3 regions of the Microbulbifer salipaludis genome follow, and region 2 is predicted to be linked to each of the others. Evidence: predicted binding sites of a transcription regulator. Region 2 holds the regulator's gene; each other region holds the start of a gene.

Region 1 (5,047 bases), on a different contig from region 2:
GGGGGGATACCAGTTTATTTTTTTCATGTCCGTTTGATTTTTTATTCTTCGGTTTTTTTCGCCATCCCTGACTTGAGCCGGGATGACGGGGTCTTGGGCTCTGGATTGGTGGATAAGCGAAGCGCATCCACCATTAGCGGTTACAGAGGCTGTAGCTTGGCCATGGATACTACCAGCCATTTGCTGCCGGCGTCGTCGAAGTTGACCTGCACGCGCGCGCGCGGGCCATTGCCTTCGAACTGGATCACGGTGCCCTCACCGAATTTGGCGTGATCCACGCGGCCACCCAAAGCGAGCGGCGGCAGGTCGTCGTCAAAGTCCGGGGCGGCGTCGGAGTAGGGGTTGATGCCCCCACCGTACTTGCCGGCGTTCGGCTGGAACAGGGGCTTGGATATTTCGGTTTTGAGCCGTACCTCGTGGATGTACTCCACCGGGATTTCACTGATAAACCGCGACGGCTTGTTGTAGGTCTCGCTGCCAAACAGGCGGCGACTTTCGGCGTAGGTGATGTACAGTTTCTGCATGGCGCGGGTGATGCCCACATAGCAGAGGCGGCGTTCCTCCTCCATGCGCCCGGGCTCCTGGGCGGACATTTTGTGCGGGAAGAGGTTTTCTTCCACACCGGCCATGAATACCAGTGGGAACTCGAGGCCTTTTGCCGAGTGCAGGGTCATTAGCTGCACCGCGTCTTCAAACTCGTCCGCCTGCCCCTCGCCGGCGTCCAGTGCGGCGCTGTCGAGGAACTGGTTAATCAGCGGGATTTCTTCTTCATCCACCGCTTCGCCGTCGGCGTCCACGGTGGGCAAGCCGTCGAAGGCGCGACAGGCGCTGACCAGTTCCTGCAGGTTCTCCACCCGCGTCTGGCCCTTCTCACCCTTTTCCTTGCCGTGAAACTCGATCAGGCCGGTCTGCTCGATGGCCATCTCGGCGATGTGGTCGAGGGTCTTGTCGGTGCTCTCCTCATCCAGCGCGTCGATCAGCCTGAGGAAGTTGCCCAGCGCATTGCCGGCGCGAGCGGCGAGCACCTTCTGCTGCAGCATCTTGGATGCGGCGTCCCACAGAGAGCAGCCGTGTTCACGGGCGAACTCGCGCACGGTGTCCACGGTGCGCGCACCGATACCGCGGGTGGGGGTATTCACCACCCGCTCGAAGGAGGTGTCGTCGTGGCGGTTGGTGATCAGGCGCATGTACGACAGTGCGTTCTTGATCTCCATGCGCTCGTAGAAGCGCTGGCCACCGTAGATGCGGTAGGGCACCTGCTCGCGCAGCAGGCCTTCTTCCAGCACCCGCGACTGGGCGTTGGAGCGGTACAGGATGGCGATACTGTCGCGGCGGTTGCCGTCGCGCACCCAGTCCTGGATACGCTCGACGATAAAGCGCGCCTCGTCCTGTTCGTTGTAGGCGGAGTACAGCGAGATGGGTTCGCCCTTGTCGCCCTCGGTCCACAGCTCCTTGCCGAGGCGACCGGAGTTGTGCGCGATGACCGCATTGGCGGCGTTCAGAATGGTGCTGGTAGAGCGGTAATTCTGTTCCAGGCGCACCGTCTGCACGTCCTTCAGGTCCGCCTCAAAATGCTGGATATTCTCGATCTTGGCGCCGCGCCAGCCGTAGATAGACTGGTCGTCGTCCCCCACCGCGGTAATCGCACACTCATCCCCGGCCAGCAGACGCAGCCAGGCGTATTGAATGGTGTTGGTGTCCTGGAACTCGTCCACCAGGATATAGGGGAAGCGGCGGCGATAGTGCGCAAGGATGCTGTCGTTGTTGAGCAGCAGTTCGTGGGCGCGCAGCAGCAGCTCGCCAAAGTCCACCACCCCGGCGCGCTGGCAGGCTTCCTCGTAGGCACTGTAGATACGCACCATGGTCTGCAACCAGGGGTCGCCCGTGAGCTGGATATACTGCGGGCGGATACCCTCGTCTTTCTGGGCGCCGATCCACCACTGGGTCTCCCGCGGGGACCACTTTTTGTCGTCCAGCCCCAGCTCGTTCTGCACCCGCTTGATCAGGCGCAGCTGGTCGTCGCTATCGAGGATCTGGAAATTCTGCGGCAGCTTGGCTTCGGCCCAGTGGGCACGCAGCAGGCGGTGGGCGAGACCGTGGAAGGTGCCCACCCACATGCCAAAGGTATTTACCCCCAGCAGTTCCTCGATGCGCCCGCGCATCTCGCGCGCGGCCTTGTTGGTAAAGGTCACCGCCATAATGGAGTAGGGCGATGCCCCCTCCACCTGCATCAGCCAGGCGATACGGTGCACCAGCACACGGGTCTTGCCCGAGCCGGCGCCAGCCAGAACCAGTTGATGGCCCGGCGGCGCCGCGACGGCTTCGCGCTGTGGGTCGTTGAGGGGGTCTAAGAGTTCAGATACGTCCATGGGGGCGGATTGTATCAGGGGTTTTGGGATAACTGGGTATATAAACAGGGTTTTGAACCACTGAAATTCGATGTGAAGGCTCTGATGCCGGATAGGCCTTTGTGAGACCGTCTGCGGCCAGGACGGCCGCAGACGAGCCCCCAGGGATGGGTTGAGGGGGGGCGCCTAGCTCGTGTCTCGCAAAGGCCTAGCCGGCAGCAGGGCCGCCACAAAGCCAGAATCGAGCGGAGCCAAGGCTCGCCAGCACCGGGCCATACCGCTAAACTGCACGGCTTGAACCATAGAAGGTAGAGTCGTGAAGCCAGCGGAAGTCACGCAGCGGATCAGCGAACAGCTGAGTTCCATGCGGAAATCGGAGCGCAAGGTCGCCGAATACATCCTCGCCAATCCGGGCGAAATCATCCATATGCGCATAGTGGATCTCGCCACCGAGGCCCAGGTGAGCGAGCCCACCGTGGTGCGTTTCTGCCGCGCCGTCGGCTGTTCCGGCTTCCAGGAATTCAAGCTCAACCTCGCACAGCAGCTCGCCTCCAGCCCCAGCTTTGGTCAGATCGCGGTCACCGAGACTGACACCATCGCCGAATACAAACGCAAGGTCTTCGACTCCACCGTCGACACCTTGCTCAATGTGCGCGACAAGATCGACGGGCGCGCGCTGGAGGCCGCCGTGGCCGCCATCGCCGCCGCCAAGCGGGTGGAGTTCTTCGGCTTTGGCGCCTCCGGTGCGGTCGCCGCCGACGCCCAGCACAAATTCTTCCGCCTGCAGATGGCCACCGCCGCCCATTCCGACCACCATATGCAGAGCATGTCGGCGATGAGCATGGAGCCCGGGGACGTAGTGGTCGCCATCTCCCAGAGCGGTCGCACCTCCTCGCTGTTGCGCTCCATGGAAATGGCCAAGCAGCAGGGCGCCATCGTTATCGGCCTCGGCCCCAGCGGCTCCCCGATGACACGCCAGTCCAGCATTCCGCTGGAGGTGGATGTGGAGGAGGACATCGAGCTGTATACGCCGCTGTCCTCGCGCATTGCCCACCTTGTCGTCATCGACGTGCTGGCTATCGGCGTCGCCCAGCGCAAGGGTCCACAATTGCAGGAGCACCTGCTGAAGCTGAAAAAAGGCCTCTATAATTTGCGGGAAGAGAAGCACTAATACGGCCACAAAAGAGGCGAACAGGACGCGATATGCACGGAAGCAGCGACCAGCAAGATAGTACGCCCAACCAACCGCAGGATCTTGGCATCGCCGAAAAGCGCCTGATCCTGATCGCCGCCCTGCTACAGGGCCTTGCCCTTTACGCACTCAAGTTCTTTGCCGCCGTCGAGCACTGGTCGCCGGTGTGGCAATTTCTCTGCTACACCCTGGTCATCACCCTGCCACCACTGATTATTGTCACGGTGGCGCCGCGTCTGGCGCGAGGGTACTGGTGGATCGTCGCCGCGTATGCCGCACTGCTGGCCCTGCTGGCCAGCTACCGGGGCTATCAGTGCACGCCCGCCGATATGATCGATTGCAACTGGCCGTTTGCGTTCTGCGTTGCCGTGGTGGTTGCCACCTTTATTGTCGCTTTCCTGCTGCGGGCCGGCGCCACCGACACGGCGCAGCTGCGCTGGCCGGACTATTCCGCCCAGTTCCACTATTCCTGGGATATCGCGCTGACCGTCGGCCTCACCCTGATTTTCACCGGGATTTTCTGGCTGATCCTGTTCCTGTGGCAGTCGCTGTTCAAACTGGTGGGTGTGGGCTTTTTCAAGGAGCTGTTTGAGGAAGACTGGTTTTTCTACCCGGTGACCTGGCTGGTGGCGGGCTGTGGCGCCATCCTGTTCCGCTCGCAGCAAAGCTTTGTGCTCACCCTGAAGCGCCTGCTGCGCACCATGCTTGTCGCGCTGCTGCCGTTGCTGGCGGTGTTGACTGTGGTATTCCTCGCCACCTTGCCGTTTACCGGGCTGCAGCCGATCTGGGACACCGGCCACGGCAGCGCCCTGCTGTTGTGGCTGCTGGCACTGTTGCTGTTTTTCACCAACGGCGTGATCCAGGACGAGTTTCCCTTCGCCCGCTATCCCAAGTGGATCAACCGCCTGCTGTTGCTGGCCCTGGTGCTCGCACCGATTTATGCCGCATTCGCCCTGTACGGCCTGTTCCTGCGGGTGCACCAGTACGGTTGGACCCCGGAGCGGCTGTGGGGTTTTGTCGTAGCGCTGACCCTGGCGCTGCTGGCGGTCAGCTACAGTATCGCCATCCTGCGCCGGGGCGGGCACTGGGCCGACTGGCTGCCACGGCTGAATAGCGGGCTGGCCCTGTGGGTGCTGGCGGTATGCCTGATTACACAGTCGCCACTGGCAAATTTCTGGCGCATCAGCGCCGACAGCCAGGCGGCGCGGCTGCAGGACGGGCGGGTAGCGCTGGCGGATTTTGATTTCTTTTTCCTGCGCCAGAAGCTCGGGCGACCGGGGCTGGAAGCGCTGCAAAGCCTGCAGACGCTGCCCATTGTCCAGCAGGACAACGACATCGCCGCGCACCTGCAACAGTTGCTGGCGCCAAAGATTGACGGGAAGCTCCGGGAAAACCCGCTACAGATACACGCCCGCGCGCAGCGGGTGCGGGAGATTCCGGTGCTGCCCGAAGGCGCGCCGCCGCCGCCGCAACACGCCGACCTGGGCGCTGCGGGCAGGGCCTGTGA
Region 2 (5,047 bases):
GAGCTGGCCAAGATTACCGGTGATCGGCGCCGCGGAACCGGAAAACGCCAATGCCGGCTACGGTATCCTTGCGGAAGAAATGCAGGATGAGGAAGACTCGGGATTCCGCAGCCCGATTCTTTCACCGGTGCAGAGCGCCATCGACCGGCTGGAGGGTGAATCGTATCCGGGAACCGACGATATCTTCTGACGTGAGAACCGGTAACCTCACAACCGACCAGAAACCTGCCCGCCTCGCCCCAGAGAGTTTTCGGCCTTTACAGTGCTGAAAACCGGCGATGAATTACTGAGTCTCCCCGTCACACTCACGGATAAACTCGATAATGATCTGCGCCGCTTCATCGACGGTATCAACCAGTGTGAACAGGCTCAGGTCATCGGCATCAATGCAGCCCCGCGCCAGTACGGTATTGCGCATCCAGTCCACGAGTCCTGCCCAATACTGCTTACCCACCAACACAATGGGGAAGCGCCGCACCTTGCGTGTCTGCACCAGCGTGAGCGCTTCAAACAACTCATCCAGGGTGCCATAGCCCCCGGGCATGGCAATAAAGCCCATCGCGTGTTTGACGAACATAAATTTACGCACAAAGAAATAGCGAAAGTTCAGATTGATATCGAGATAGGCATTGGGCAATTGCTCGTGAGGCAATTCGATACTCAACCCGATGGATTCACCAGACTGGCAAAACGCACCGCGATTACAGGCCTCCATAATCCCCGGCCCACCACCGGTAATCACCGGCACTCCTTCGCAGGCCAGCAATTCCCCGAGGCGTTGCGCCTCCTGATATTCCGCCGCCTGTTCAGGGAACCGCGCACTGCCAAACACGGTGACAGCACCCTTGAGGGTAATCAGCCGCTCGATACCATCCACGAGTTCAGACTGAATACGCAGCACTCGCCATGCTTCGGGCATTTTTGCATCCAGCATATGCCAGCTCCTTATGAATATGCCTGGCGAAGTGCATGGGCGATGTGAGCGATACACACCGAACCCCATACACCAAACCCGCTTACAGTCTAGCAGTTCACGCAATCCACCCAGCGTTTGCGGCCCCGCCAAATCTGTATATAATCACAGCAACTGTATAAAAATACAGACCCCGGGAAATCGGGATGGAAGATCTCGAATAACAGGAACTGCCCATGACAAACCTCACTGCCCGCCAGGCCCAGGTACTTGCGTTGATCAAAACGTATCTGGACGATACCGGTTATCCCCCCACCCGCGCGGAAATTGCCCAGGAACTCGGCTTTCGCTCGCCAAACGCAGCGGAAGAACACCTCAAGGCGCTGGCGCGCAAGGGCGCCATCGAGATGGTGGCCGGTGCCTCCCGTGGTATCCGCATCCCGGACCATCACACCGGCCTGCCCATTGTCGGTCGTGTTGCTGCGGGTAACCCGGTGCTGGCAGAGGAAAATATCGAGGAGTACTGTGAAATTCCCGCCGAGTTTTTCCATCCACCAGCAGATTATCTACTGCGGGTGCACGGCATGAGCATGAAGGATGCAGGTATTCTCGACGGCGACCTGCTGGCGGTGCAGCGGACCGACAACATTCGCAATGGCCAGATCGTGGTGGCGCGCATTGAAGACGAAGTGACGGTGAAGCGATTCAAGCGCCGGGGCAACCAGGCAACGGTTCAGCTGCTGCCGGAAAACGAAGACTTCAATGTGATTGAAGTCGATATGCGCGACCGCAACTTCGCCATTGAGGGGCTGGCGGTGGGTGTGATCCGGCAAAACCCGGTGTGATACGCACGGGGCGGATTACCGCAGACATCCACGCATAAAAAAACAGGGCCTAGGCCCTGTTTTTTATGCGTCTGTATCAACCAGGATCAGTGGATTGTGTGCTCGGTCAAATCCACGTCCTCTTCTTCAAAAGGCTCTGGCTCCAGGGCATTGATCTCCTGCACCGCTTCGATACCCGCCTCCAGCATGGCGCGGGCAATGGTCACTTTGTGCTCACGCAGAAAATCGAGACTCTCGGCAGAAAAATGGATACGCACCAACGGATCATCTTTGTGACCAGCACGCCGCAGCGCCACATCACCATTGGACAACTCGATGATTTCGTAGGTCTCAGAAGACATTCATCTCTCCACTTATCTTCCCGGGAAGCACCAACCACCGGCCGGCGCGATTTGTGGCAGTGTACCACAGGGAAGGGAGATTAATCAGAGGACAGAACCGGATCCAGCCCGGACGGGTTCACCACTCCTGCCCGTGGGCCCGCTGCCGCACCACCAGCTCATTCAGCGCGCGCAGCCACTTCATCAACAGATCCCGGCTAAGGGGCTCAGGAGCCGCTCGGTCAAGCTGCTGTACGGGGATCAGGCTCTGCACACCGATGGCCCCTTCAGACTGGGCCACTTCTGCACCTGCCGGCCGCCACAGAGCCTCCCAGGCCGCCTGCATGCCCTGAAACCAGCTGTCCGGGTTTTCCGACAGGCTCACCAGCTCATTGACTTCGGCACTGAACTTGCCGCGAGCCGACACCAGTTGCGCCAGTGCCTGGGCGGTATCCGGCTCGCCCCCGGCCCGGAACCCGAGCTGGAGCTGCTGCCCCTGCTCGGCGAGAAATGCTTTGTAGGCTCGCCACAGCTGCATCAGCGCCGCTTCCTGCAATGCAGTTTCCCGCAGCGCCTGCTGAGTGTCTGCAACCTCAACCTCGCCCGGGGCTGGAGACTGGAGGATCAGCTGTGCTTTGCGCAATGCCGACGCAACGCTACCGGTATAGGGATTACTCAACCTGCATACTCCCTATTTCTCCCTGTTTCTTACAACGACCTGCTGAGCAGACCAGCCGGCCAATTACTTGGCCGGGGATTTTTTGGTGGTGGCTTTTTTCTTGGCTGGTGCCTTTTTAGCGGCCGCTTTTTTAGCCGGTGCTTTTTTCGCCGCAGCTTTTTTCTTGGCTGGTGCTTTCTTCGCCGGCGCGTCTACCTGCCATTTGCCATCGCGGTAGAAAGCCTTCCAGCCGGTGGCCTTACCCTCTTCCTCGCTCTGGACATACTGCTCCTGAGTTTTGCGGCTGAACCGCACCACGGTATCGCGGCCTTCGTTGTCTTCCGTGGGTGCCGAGAACAGGAAGCTGTACTTGGGATCAATCTCGTCTTTATGTGGCAGCAGTTCCTTCACCAACGGGGCACGGGTCTCGCGGTTTTTCGGGAACTGGCTGGCCGCCAGAAACAGACCGGAGGCGCCGTCGCGCAGAATGTAGGTGTCGTCCACCTTCTCGCAGGGCAGCTCGGGCATGGGCACCGGGTCCATTTTGGGTGGTGCCGGCTGGCCACTCTTCAGCAGCTTGCGGGTGTTTTTGCAGGTCTCGCTGGTACAGCCGAAGTACTTGCCGAAACGGCCGGACTTCAACTGCATATCCGCCCCGCACTTGTCACACTCGATCAGTGGGCCATCGTAACCCTTGATCTTGAAAGTGCCTTTTTCCACTTCAAAGCCGGGGCAATCCGGATTGTTACCGCAGATGTGCAGCTTACGCTGTTCGTCCACCAGATAACTGTCCATTGCCGTGCCGCACTTGCCACAGCGGCGCTTCTCGCGCAGCTGGCGCGTTTCCGCCTCTTCATCTTTATCGGCGTCAACGGCTTCTTCACCAGACACCAGGTTCATGGTGTTGGTGCAGCGCTCCTTGGGAGGCAACGCATAGCCGGAGCAGCCCAGAAAGACGCCGGTTGAACCGGTGCGGATCTGCATATGGCGGCCACACTGGCTGCACTCGATGTCCGTATCCGTGGGCGAATTGCGCCGCATGCCGCCTTCTTTATCCTGCGCCACTTCGAGACGCTTGCTGAAACCGGCATAGAAATCGTTCAGCAGGTCTTTCCAACCCCGCTTGCCTTCTGCAACCGAGTCGAGGGACTCCTCCAGGCTGGCGGTAAAACCGTAGTCCATGAGGTCGGTAAAGCTCTCGCTGAGACGATCGGTGACGATGTCACCCATCTTCTCCGCGTAGAACCGGCGGTTTTCGAGACGCACGTAACCGCGATCCTGGATCGTGGAAATAATGGATGCGTACGTCGATGGACGGCCAATTCCACGCTTTTCCAGCTCTTTTACCAGCGCCGCTTCACTGAAGCGCGCCGGGGGCTTGGTAAAGTGCTGCTTGGGGTCGAGCTTCTTCAGGTTCAGCTTTTCACCGACCTTGATATCGGGCAGCACCAGGTCTTCGTCTTTCTTGCTCTGTGCCGGCGCCACTTTCAGGAAGCCGTCAAAGCGGATGACGCGACCACGGGTGCGCAGCTCGAAGTCCCCTGCCGTAACCACCACAGATGTCGAGGTAAACTGCGCCGGCGTCATCTGGCACGCCACAAACTGCTGCCAGATCAGGGTGTACAGACGCTCAGCGTCGCGTTCCATGCCGGAGAGCATGTTGGGTTTTACCCGCACATCGGACGGACGAATCGCCTCGTGCGCTTCCTGTGCACCCTCTTTGCTGCTGTACCGGTTCGGATTTTCCGGCAGGTACTTGTCACCGTAATTTTCTTCGATGAACTCGCGCACCGAGGACACCGCTTCCGCACTCAGGTTGGTGGAGTCGGTACGCATGTAGGTGATGTAGCCCGCCTCATAAAGCCGCTGGGCCATCATCATGGTTTTCTTTACGCTGAAACCCAGGCGATTACTGGCCGCCTGCTGCAGCGTGGAGGTGATATAGGGTGCGCTGGGCTTGGAGCTGGTGGGCTTGTCATCCCGCGCGCTCACCGTGAAGTCGCTGGACTGCAGCGCGTTCAGCGCCGCCATGGCCTGCTCTTCGTTGGTGGGCTTGAAGGCCTCACCGGCCTGCTTTTTCACTTCCAGGCGCAGGGCGTCAGATTTGGCGGTTTGCGTGTCCGCAAACAGGGTCCAGTACTCTTCGGGAATAAACGCCCGAATTTCCCGCTCGCGCTCGACGACCAGTTTCACTGCCACTGACTGGACTCGGCCAGCAGAGAGTCCGCGCGCGACCTTTTCCCACAACAGCGGGGAAACCATGTACCCCACGATGCGGTCGAGGAAACGACGCGCCTGCTGTGCATTCACC
Region 3 (5,047 bases), on a different contig from region 2:
TGCAGGGTGAGGCTGTCGGCATTCTGCCAGGCCTGTTCCGGCAGGTAGCTTTCCTTGAGGGTGACCGCAGACAGGGCCTGGTGCCCCAGCCGGGCCTTGAGTTTATCGATCAGCTGGTAGCTTTCATGCTGCTTGCTGCCTTCATCGAAAAAGTCCTCCCGCAGGCTGTGGCTTTCTATCGCCTGTAGTTGCTGGCACTTGAGTGCCAGCGCCTGCACGGGCTCTTTCAGTGTTACGCGCTCAAACTGCAGCTTGGTCAGTGCGATCAGTCTTTGCGGGTCCAGTAGCGGCTGGGAGATGTCTACCGTGACTTGCTGGCTGCCGCGGCTGCCGTAATCGAGCGTCCAGCACAGCCGCTGGCTGTACAACTGGCGGCGTTGCAGCTGCCGGCACAGCTCCCGCACCAGGCGTCCGGCGGGGAACAGCAGCTGCTCACTGTTATCCAGTGGGCTTGGGAAAAACAGTTCACTATCAAATTCTGCCGGCGGCTCGAAGCTGGGTATCGGGTCCGGGCGGGTACCATTCAGGCGGGCGAGGTAGTCGATAAAACTGTGCCCGAAGCGGCCACCTACTTCTGACAGGGGGATGGCCAGCAGCTGGCTGACGCGCTTGATCCCGCAGGCATACAGCTTGGTAATGGCCGTGTGACTGCAGTCCAGGAATTTACTGGGGGCGAAGCTGATCCACTGCCGCCACTGCTGGGGGGTGGGCGCGCTTCGGGTTTCTGCCAGCCACTGGCGGTGCTCCGGTAGCTGGCTGAGCAGGTGCGCGGCAGAAGGGCTGTGGCCCAATCCCATGCTGTGGCTGATACGCATTTTGTGCAGTTCCTTGCCCAGCTGCTGTAACAGGGGGGCGAGGCCGCGGTGGGCCTTGAGGCTGCCGCTGATTTCCAGATAGAGGCAGGCGAAATTGCTATCGGGCTGATTCTTTTCACTTTCGGCACTGCGTGGTGATACCACGGGAGTAAAGCTGTAGGCCCACTGGGCCAGGTGCTGCAGCAGTTGTTCCTCGCGCTCCCGGTCCCGGTCCAGCAGCTGCAGTTCCGCGCAGTAGGCGCAGGCGGTGGCGATGCTGAGCCCGGGCTCGATATTGTGCGTATAGGCGGCGTTGTTGGCCTCAATAATCAGACTGTTCTGGGTTACTGCCAGGGGAGCATCGTCGCCGGCGCGGTGGGCGCGGACCAGTGCTTCCAGGGGCAGCTTCGGGAGCTGTATGCAAAGCCAGAGCATGTTGGAGTCTCCTGTCGGAGCTTGGTTAATTGGTAGATACGCTGCGCTTATCTACCCTACGGCATTGTTACTGGTGGTTGTGCGTAGGGTGGATAAGCGCAGCGCATCCACCAGAGAGCGTACCGTCGATTCAGTGGAGCGGCTGGTCCTGCCGCACCAGGTCCGGGTTGCGCGCCAGGTGCAGGCGCTGGCCGGATTTGCCGCTCAGCTGTTTGAACAAATGCAGTGCCAATTGCTCGCCATCGCTTTTCAGTTGCAGGCGCAGGGCCGCGGGCGACGGGGTTTGTGCACAGGAGCCGGGGCGGAAGTGAAAGTGCAGGCAATCGCCATCGCGCGCCGCCAGCTGCAGGCGGCGAAGGTCTTTGTCTGCGTGGGTTTCCTTGCCCTGCCACTGGATCAGGGCGCCGCAGGCGCCGGACTGCAGGGACTGCTCCGCTGCCCATAACTGATCCCGCTGGCCCCTGGGGTGCAGGATCAGCAGCTTTTCCAGCTGCACACCGGCCTGCGCCAGCGCCGGGGCATAGGGAATGTGTGGTGGATTGACCAGTATCACCATGCGCCCCTGGCGGGTGAGCTCTGCCAAGGTGGGGAGTATCAGGGACATCTCGCCAATACCGGCCTTGTCGACCAAAAGCTCCGTGGTGGCGGCACGGGGCCAGCCGTGCCCGGCCAGCAGTGCATCCAGGCCGCGGTAGCCGGTGCTGATACCGGTGCGCGGGCGACGCTGGCCACTGGCCAGTTGCCAGATGTCCGGGCGGGCAAGCAACTGCTGCAATGGCCGTGGCCGCTCTTGCCCTGTTGTCCCTTGCCCTGATGTCCCTTGCCCTGGGGGGATAGATGGCTCGTTGCTGGCCTGCTGAGCTAACTGCTTGTTTTGCAAAAAGTTTTCGGCGCTGTTCACGATTGGCTCGCTCCACACGGGTGGTCTGACAGGGGTTGGCTGTATGTGCATACAGTATCTACTGGCAATTTATACAGTAGTCATCCAGTGTCGGCAAGCCCACACCGGGCCTGTACGCGCTGAATTCGACGGCAATCAGTGATACTTTTTTGCACAGGGCAAACCGGCTATGATTCGGCCTCTTTAAATGACTGCCAGAAATGAACAAGTGAGGGGAAAGGGTGAGCATCAAATCCGATAAGTGGATTCGTCGCATGGCTGAAAATGAGGGCATGATCGAGCCCTTCGAGCCGGGCCAGGTACGTCACGGTACATCGGGTGATCGCCTGATTTCCTACGGCACGTCGAGCTACGGCTACGACGTGCGCTGTGCCAGCGAGTTCAAGATTTTCACCAATGTGCACTCCGCCACCGTGGACCCCAAGGCGTTTGATGAAGACAGCTTTGTGGATGTGGAGGGCGACTACTGTGTCATCCCGCCCAACTCCTTCGCGCTGGCGCGCACCGTGGAGTACTTTCGCATTCCACGCTCGGTACTGACCATCTGCCTGGGTAAGTCCACCTACGCCCGCTGCGGCATCATCGTCAACGTGACCCCGCTGGAGCCCGAGTGGGAAGGTCACGTGACCCTGGAATTCTCCAACACCACCAACCTGCCCGCGAAAATCTACGCGAATGAAGGTGTGGCACAGATGCTGTTCTTCGAGTCCGACGAAATCTGCGATGTGTCCTACAAGGACCGCGGTGGCAAATACCAGGGGCAGCGCGGCGTCACCCTGCCGAAGACCTGATCTGACCACGAATGACAGACCTTCCTACCCAGACCGATGTGCTGATCATCGGCGCCGGCGCCGCCGGCCTGATGTGTGCCTCGGTGGCGGGCAAGCGTGGCCGCAGTGTGCTGGTGCTGGACCACGCCAACAAGGTTGGTAAAAAAATCCTGATGTCCGGCGGCGGCCGCTGCAACTTCACCAACCTGTACACGGCGCCGGACAACTTCTACAGCGAAAACCCCCACTTCTGTAAATCCGCCCTGGCTCGTTATACCCAGTGGGACTTTATTGCGCTGGTGGAAAAGCACGGTATCCCCTACCACGAGAAAACTCTTGGTCAGTTATTCTGCGACAACAAGTCCCGGGATATCGTCGACCTGCTGCTTACGGAGTGTCGCGAGGCGAAAGCGCAGATACGCACCCGCTGTGAAATCCAGCGCATCGAGCCTCTCGATGAAGCGCAAGCGAAAGGCTTTGTGGTGCACACCTCGCTGGGGAAAGTGGTGTGTGAATCCCTGGTGGTCGCTACCGGCGGCCTGTCGATCCCCACCATGGGTGCTACCGGTTTTGGCTATGACCTGGCCAAGCAATTCGGCCACAACATCATTCCCACCCGCGCGGCGCTGGTACCGTTTATCCTGAACAAGCGCGCGCTGGCGCGGCAGCAGGAATTGCCGGGCACTTCACTGGCGGTGAATGCCAGCTGTGCCGAGGGCCACTTCCACGAGCAGATGCTGTTTACCCACAAGGGACTGAGTGGCCCGGCGGTATTGCAGATTTCCAGTCACTGGAAAGAGGGTATGCCGGTGACCTTCGATCTGGCGCCGGGGCTGGATTTATCCGACTGGCTCAGCGAACAGCGCGGTAACAAGCAGGAGAGCTTCCTGCACACGGTACTGGCGGAGCTGTGGAGCAAGAAGCTGGTACAGTTCTTCCTGCAGAGAATCGGCCTGGATAGCAAGCCGCTCAAGCATTACAGCGAACAGGCATTAAAAGACGTGGGCGAGAAGCTGCAGACCTGGACGTTGACTCCTGAAGGCACCGAGGGTTACCGCACCGCGGAAGTTACCCTGGGGGGCGTGGATACCAACGAGGTGTCGTCGCGCAGTATGCAAAGCATGAAGCAGCCGGGGCTGTATTTTATCGGTGAGGTACTGGATGTTACCGGTTGGCTCGGCGGATTCAATTTTCAATGGGCCTGGGCATCTGCCCATGCCGCCGGTGGGGAGGTCTGATCAATGGGTGATGTATTGCCATTCAAACGCAAAACCCCTTGGGAAAAACACAAGGGCAGCAGTCTGTGCCGTGATGGGTTTCACAAGTGGGTGGTCGTCACCGAGCGCAAGTTTGATGTGAAGCAGGGGAAGCTGGTCACGGAGTACCGTTGCCAGCGGTGTGGAAAAACCAAGACCGAGTTGCTGTAATTAAAATTACTGTAAATAAAAAGCCGGCACGAATGCCGGCTTTTTATTATTGCGGCCTGAATTACTGCTTCGGCGCCGCTACGCCCATCTCTTCCAGCAGATTATCGGCGTGATCCACTTTCTCCATTACCCACAGCATGTATTCCACATCCACATGGATGGCGCGGGTGTTGTCGTTGAAGTCCCAGTCGGCATTGATGCTGTCGTAGGTGCCGTCGAACACCAGACCGATGAATTCACCCTTGCCGTTCATGGTGGCAGAACCGGAGTTACCGCCGGTGATGTCCACGGTGGTAAGGAAGTTCACCGGCACGGAATCCAGTTTTTCATCGTAGAAACGACCGTAATCCTTGTTCTCAATCGCCTCCAGCAGTGCCTGGGGCGCATCGAACGGGTCTTCACCGGTGTATTTGGCCTCAATACCACGCAGGGTGGTGAAGGGGACAAAGCCGTCTTTGCCATCGTTGCCATCTGCAGCGCCTTTGATAGTGCCGGCAGGCGGGGTGTAGCCTTTCACCAAGCCGTAGGTCAGGCGCAGGGAACTGTTGGCATCCGGGTAAACCGGCTTGCCTTGCTCATTGTAGTAGGCGATCAGCAGGTCCATATACTTCGGGCGTACTTCGGCGAAGCGGCCTTCCATTTCCTTATCGTGCTGTTCGATCGCCAAGCGGTCGTCATAGGTGGCCACCGCCAGCTGAATAAACGGATCGTCACTATTGC

The links. Region 2 encodes LexA, which represses DNA repair genes until DNA is damaged. Its sites were predicted from a motif close to ACTGTNTNTANANACAGT; they were not measured.
Region 1: a site for LexA is predicted at 2,401-2,418, ahead of uvrD (DNA helicase II). Genes of this name have one in related genera too.
Region 3: a site for LexA is predicted at 2,169-2,186, ahead of imuA (translesion DNA synthesis-associated protein ImuA). Genes of this name have one in related genera too.

The regions. Positions count from the first base shown of each region.
Region 1 is NZ_JAEKJR010000001.1:482,226-487,272, reverse strand. It holds gene JF535_RS01975 (TRAP transporter substrate-binding protein) at 1-27, opposite strand, end outside; gene uvrD (DNA helicase II) at 141-2,369, opposite strand; gene hexR (transcriptional regulator HexR) at 2,665-3,519, shown strand; gene JF535_RS01960 (DUF4153 domain-containing protein) at 3,552-5,047, shown strand, end outside.
Region 2 is NZ_JAEKJR010000002.1:1,728,059-1,733,105, forward strand. It holds gene JF535_RS12930 (DUF6763 family protein) at 1-190, shown strand, start outside; gene JF535_RS12935 (LOG family protein) at 284-934, opposite strand; gene lexA (transcriptional repressor LexA) at 1,150-1,758, shown strand; gene JF535_RS12945 (hypothetical protein) at 1,845-2,099, opposite strand; gene JF535_RS12950 (DUF6586 family protein) at 2,218-2,757, opposite strand; gene topA (type I DNA topoisomerase) at 2,821-5,047, opposite strand, start outside.
Region 3 is NZ_JAEKJR010000003.1:87,552-92,598, reverse strand. It holds gene JF535_RS15660 (Y-family DNA polymerase) at 1-1,229, opposite strand, end outside; gene imuA (translesion DNA synthesis-associated protein ImuA) at 1,360-2,004, opposite strand; gene dcd (dCTP deaminase) at 2,352-2,921, shown strand; gene JF535_RS15645 (BaiN/RdsA family NAD(P)/FAD-dependent oxidoreductase) at 2,933-4,138, shown strand; gene JF535_RS15640 (hypothetical protein) at 4,142-4,327, shown strand; gene JF535_RS15635 (S46 family peptidase) at 4,389-5,047, opposite strand, start outside.